2 regions of the Megamonas sp. genome follow, and region 2 is predicted to be linked to the other one. Evidence: predicted binding sites of a transcription regulator. Region 2 holds the regulator's gene; the other holds the start of a gene.

Region 1 (3,220 bases), on a different contig from region 2:
CAACCGGTATCTTTGGTGCTTTATTATCTGCATATGTCTTAAATATGCAAATCAGTATCTATATGCAAATCGGTATCATCGTTATCATCGGTTTAGCAGCTAAGAACGCTATTCTTATCGTAGAGTTCGCTAAAGTTCGTGTTGATACTGGTATGAAACCATTAAAAGCTGCTTTAGAAGCGGCAAAACTTCGTCTTCGTCCAATCATAATGACATCTCTTGCATTCATCATCGGCTGTTTACCACTTGCTGTAGCAACTGGTGCTGGTGCTGCTGCTCGTAATAACATGGGTATTGCCGTTGTTGGTGGTATGATTTTTGCCACTATCTTAGGTGTATTCTTAATCCCTGTTATGTATCTTGTTGTTATGAAAATAACTTCTTGGCTCACTGGAGATAAGAAAGTTAAACCAAAATCCGAAGTCGATAAATTTATGTAATTTTTTTGACCAATATTATCTTTTGATATAAAATAAAAATCGCTTTTTATGCTTATCTATGATATAATTGGCTAAATAAATACTATGAATAAGATGCTATAAATTTATAGCATCTTATTCTATAAATTTAAGGAGATATACTTATGATGTTAAAAAGAATGTTTCTGACTTTTATGAGTATTTTTACACTACTAGCTGTAGCAGCTATGCCAGGCACAAGTTTTGCAGCAGACGGATATCTATATACTAGCGAACGCTTTGGTTACAGTATAAAATGTCCTGAAAAACCTCTCGCTGTAATTAATTTGAGCATTCTTTCCCCTCAAGAACAAGGAGATGTTCTCATATTTGAAACAGATGGTCATAACCCTACAAAATACTGGGTTGTTTCCCCAAATGCTTTCAGTAATGATACTTTCCCTGACCTTGATAATTTAACTGATGAAGCTAGACAAGATTTATTTACTCGATTAGCTATTGAACGTGGATATGAAGCGATTTCTCTTGTTCCAATTCAAGGACATAATGCTATTTATGCTGTTACTGCAAAAACTATCCAAATCGATACAGATAAAGATGGTCAAGTAGATAAAACAATTGAACAAGAAGGACAAAATATCGAAACATATTTTAAAGGTGCAAAATCCAATTATTGTATCGTTTTATCATCAAAATCAGCACTAACTGAAGATGATATTAACAATTACCAATATGGTTTATTATCCTTCAATGATAAATAATCTTAAAAATAGAGAAAAAGCCAGTATAACTGGCTTTTTCTTTTATTCTCTATTGACATTTTGACCTATAATTATATAATAATAATTAACGGTTAGCACTCTTTGTATTAGAGTGCTAATAATTCATTTTTAATCTAAATTTAGGAGTGACAAATCTTGGCTAAAGAAACACATCAATTTCAAGCTGAAACTAAAAAATTACTCGATTTAATGATACATTCTATTTATACAAACCGTGAAATATTCCTTCGCGAATTAATTTCCAACGCTTCTGATGCAATCGATAAATTACATTTTGAATCTCTTACAAATCGTGATTTACTCGAAGGCGATAGCGATTATGAAATCTTCTTAATTCCTGATGAAGCTAGCCATACATTGACTATTTCTGATAATGGTCTTGGTATGAATAGAGAAGAACTCATTGAAAACTTAGGTACTATCGCAAAATCCGGTACAAAAGCATTCTTGGAAAAACTTCAACAAGCTAAAGAAGGCGACAATGACACTCAAAAAGATTTAATCGGTCAATTCGGTGTAGGTTTTTACTCCGCTTTCATGGTAGCTGAAAAAATCACTGTAGTTTCCAGAAAAGCTGGCGAAACTCAAGCTTATAAATGGGAATCCACAGCTGATGGTTCTTACACTATTGAAGAATGCACTAAAGATAGCCGTGGTACTAATATCACTATCACACTTTTACCTGAATTCTATGGTGATAAAACTGAAGAAAACTTCACTGACACATATAAATTACAATCTCTTGTAAAAAAATATTCTGATTATGTTCGTTACCCAATCAAAATGAACTTTGTCATTGAAGAACAGCCAAAAGATGCTGATGGTAAACCAATCGAAGGTGCTGGTACTATCAAGAAAAATGAAGTTCGCATCTTAAACTCCATGCAACCACTTTGGGCTAAAAATAAATCTGAAATTAAAGAAGAAGAATACACTGAATTCTATCAAAATCTTTTCCATGACTGGGAAAAACCAATGGAAGTAATGCACAATAAAATCGAAGGTAATATCGAATACACTTCCCTTTTATTCTTCCCTGCACATGCTCCTTACAATCTTTATCATAGCGATTATGAACCAGGCTTACAGCTTTATTCTCGCCATGTATTCATCATGGATAAATGCAAAGACCTCTTACCTGAATATCTCCGCTTCGTTAAAGGTTTAGTTGACTCTCCTGATTTCTCCTTAAATATCTCTCGTGAACTTTTACAACAGAGCCGTGAATTAAAATTAATCGGTAAAAACTTAGAAAAAACTATCTTAAAACAATTAGCAAATACACTCAAAAAAGACCGCAGTAAATATGAACAATTCTGGAAAGAATACGGTAAATCCTTAAAAATCGGTATCTATGGCAGTGTCTATAATGGTGGCAGTGATGTAGTAAATAAATTAAAAGATTTACTCTTATTCACAACTTCCAAAGAAGATAAACTCATCACTTTAAAAGAATATGTAGAAAATATGCCTGAAAGCCAGAAAAAAATCTACTACGCTACAGGTAAAGACCGTGCAAGTATCGATAGCTTACCACAGATGGAAATTCTACGCGATAAAGGTATTGATGTATTATACTTCCTTGATAACGTTGATGAATTCGCTATTGAAGTTATGCGTGAATATGAAGGTAAACCATTCCACTCCATCAGCCGTGGCGATTTAGACCTTGATGATGTTGAATCTCAAGAAGTGAAAAAAGAAACTGAAACAATCGCAAAATCCAATGAAGATTTAATCAAAGATATCAAAGAAACTCTTGGCGATAAAGTTGCTGAAGTAAAAATCAGTAGCCGTTTAAAATCTTCTGCTGTTTGCTTAGTAGCAGACGAACAAGGTCCAAGTTTTGCTATGGAACAAGCTTTTGCTGATGCAAATAATCCAATGTTCAAAGCTAGACGTATCTTAGAAATCAATCCAAAACATGATTTATTTGCTCGTTTACAAAAAGTACATGAACAAGGCAAAGAAAGTACTGCATTCAAAGATTATTGCTCACTTTTATATGCTCAAGCACTT
Region 2 (3,220 bases):
TGCTTTTTCAGCAGCTTCGATAAGACGCTGAGCACTCATTTTATCTTGAGATAAGTCAATGCCGTTGGATTTTTTGAATTCTTCTACCATCCAATTCATTACTGCATGGTCAAAGTCATCGCCACCTAAATGAGTATTACCATTAGTGGATTTTACTTCAAATACACCATCACCAAGTTCAAGGATAGATACATCGAATGTACCGCCACCTAAGTCGAATACTAAGATTGTACCATCTTCACCTTTATCAAGACCATAAGCAAGAGCAGCAGCAGTTGGTTCGTTTACGATACGAAGAACATCAAGACCTGCGATTTTACCAGCATCTTTAGTTGCTTGACGTTGGCTATCGTTGAAGTAAGCAGGAACAGTGATAACTGCTTGAGTTACTTTTTCGCCAAGATATTTTTCTGCATCAGCTTTTAATTTTTGAAGAATCATAGCAGAAATTTCTGGTGGAGTATAAGATTTACCATCAATATTTACTTTATAATTAACTTCGCCCATATGACGTTTGATTGAAGCGATTGTTCTATCTGGATTGGAAACGGCTTGACGTTTTGCAAGTTGACCTACAAGACGTTCACCATCTTTTGTGAAACCTACAACTGAAGGAGTAAGTCTGCTACCTTCTGGGTTTGTAATAACTGTAGATTCGCCACCTTCCATAACAGCGACTACAGAGTTAGTAGTACCTAAGTCAATACCAATTACTTTGGACATTATAAATTCCTCCTAAAAACATCTATATATAAATATAAGTGTTATGCAATTTAATAAAATATTTTATATTAATTATAGTTAATTAAATGATTAATTAGCTACAACTTTTACCATACTTGGGCGAATTACTCGACCTTGTACCATATAACCTTTTTGGAATTCTTCTTCGATGGTATCATCTTCTTTTTCAGGATCTTGAACGCGCATTACAGCTTGGTGGAAATTCGGATCAAATTTTTCACCAGCAGCTTTAATAACTTCAAGACCATTTTTCTTCAAAGATTCCATTAATTGGTTGTAAACCATGGAAATTCCATCGTGAAGAGGTGTACCAGCAGCTCCTTCAACAGCTAAAGCACGTTCAAAATTATCAATGATAGGTAATAAATCTTTAATTAATCCTTGAAGTACTACACTAGATAATTCTTCACGTTCTTTTTCATTGCGACGACGGAAGTTTGCAAAATCAGCTTGCAATCTTTTATAGTGGTCTTCGCTTTGCTGTAATAATTCTTTTTGAGCTTCAAGTTCTTTTTTTATTGTATCAAAAGTTGCTTCATCATTTTCTACAGCAGTCTCATTAGTAGTTTCTTCTACTGTTTCTTTAACTTCATTATCAGAAGTCGTTTCAGTCTGCATAGTTTCTTTAGTTTCTTCTGGAGTAGCCATGAATCAACCACCTTCTTATAATAATAAATAGTTTAATCTTTATAGATTACAAATGAAATCTATGGAAAATATCAGCAAGATTAGCATTCATAAATTTTAATAAAGAAATTATTTTACCATAATCCATACGTGTTGGACCTAAAACAGCTAATGTGGCAATTGGTTTACCATCTAAATGATATGTGGCACTGATAATACTGCAATCTTTAATATCATTATATTTATTTTCTTGACCAATGGTAACAGCTAAACTTTCATCTTTTTGTGCATGTAAAATGTCATATAAAAGCTGTTTTTCTTCAAACATAGATAAAAGTTTTTTTACTTTATCTATATTATGAAATTCAGGCTGTTCCATCAATTCTCTAGCACCACCTAGATAAAGTCGTTCTTGCTTATCTTTGACTAATGCTTCATCTATAATATTAATGATAGCATTGAAAACTGTGGAATTAACAGTTTCACCGCGAATTTTGCGAATTGATGCCATACTAATATCTGATAGACGCTTACCTTTGAGATAATGATTAAAGATACTAGCGATATTATCAAAATCCTCAAAAGAAACACCACTTGGAATATCGATAATTTTATTATCAATAAAACCAGCATCTGTCATGATGACAGCTATTACTTGATGTTCATTAAGTGGTAAAAATCGCAAATACTGAAAAGCTGTTTGCGTTAATTGTGGAGCTAAAACTAAAGATACATTTTTTGTCAGTTGAGAGATTATACGTGAAGTTTCACGGAAAATTTCTTCAACAGAACGTACTTTAGTAGCATACCAATTATTGATAAGAGATATCTCATTCTCCGACATTTGTTCTAATGTTAATAAGTCATCAACATAAAAACGATAACCTTTTGATGAGGGGATACGCCCAGATGAGGTATGGAGATGCTTGATATAACCAAGTGTCTCTAAATCTGCCATTTCATTACGAATTGTCGCAGGGCTAATTCCCAAACTATATTTCTTAGCAATTGTTCGGGAGCCTATTGGCTCTGCAGTAGATATATAGTCATCTACAATGGCTCGGAGAATGCGTTGCTTTCTTTCATCTAGCATTTCTTTCACCCCTATTGTTAGCACTCTATAATAGTGAGTGCTAACTTCTAATTAAGAATGTATCACTATTTAGACAAAATGTCAATGTCTTTTGTTTAATTAAATAAAAAATTTCTTAAGTATAATGAAAACAGTTGAAATTAGTTTAATTATTATATAGGAACTAAACTAAATGATAAAAATTATTGATTATAGGTTGAGGTTTTTAATAAAATAGTGTAGAATATAAATTATGAGCGTAATAAAAAAATAAAAATAGAAAGCCGAATCCAGCTCAGGAGCGGGAGAACCAATTTTTTGGGGTGAATCTAATTTGTTTTGGTAGAATTTACTGAAATTTTAGATGGATAGTCTTTCCTTCTCTGTCCTAACCCGTCAGCTAACCTCGTAGGCGATTTTGAGAGGAGTCTTTTTTTTGAGTAAAGTTGTCCGTGTTTTAGTTTTATCTTTGTGTTTGATCTGTATGAGTGCTATTGCTAGCGCATCTTCTTTCCGTTTAGGAGACCAAGGTGCAGAAATCGCTGAAATTCAAGCAGCATTGGCAAGTCAGGGTTATGATGTAACAGCAGATGGAGATTTCGGTCCAGCTACACAAGCTGCAGTGGCAGCATTCCAATCAGCTAATGGTTTGGATAATGATGGTTTAGTTGGCGCTATGACATATCAAGCATTGATGGGACGTAACATGCCTGTAGTAAGCCGTAGTTCTAATTACATTGCAAAACGTATCATTAATTCATCTTTGAATTATATTGG

What was found. The regulator HrcA, encoded in region 2, represses chaperone genes, less so after heat shock. The targets are predictions, from matches to a motif close to TGTTAGCACTCNNNNNNNNNGAGTGCTAACA.
Region 1: htpG (molecular chaperone HtpG) is a predicted target of HrcA. The motif match lies at 1,271-1,301, and genes of this name have one in related genera.

What each region holds. Positions count from the first base shown of each region.
Region 1 is NZ_CFQVBI010000045.1:13,614-16,833, reverse strand. Features, by position in the region: gene AC5LAX_RS06230 (efflux RND transporter permease subunit) at 1-440, shown strand, start outside; gene AC5LAX_RS06225 (hypothetical protein) at 584-1,180, shown strand; gene htpG (molecular chaperone HtpG) at 1,337-3,220, shown strand, end outside.
Region 2 is NZ_CFQVBI010000066.1:44,639-47,858, reverse strand. Features, by position in the region: gene dnaK (molecular chaperone DnaK) at 1-723, opposite strand, end outside; gene grpE (nucleotide exchange factor GrpE) at 814-1,392, opposite strand; gene hrcA (heat-inducible transcriptional repressor HrcA) at 1,439-2,464, opposite strand; cyclic di-AMP (ydaO/yuaA leader) riboswitch at 2,716-2,873, shown strand; gene AC5LAX_RS09560 (C40 family peptidase) at 2,880-3,220, shown strand, end outside.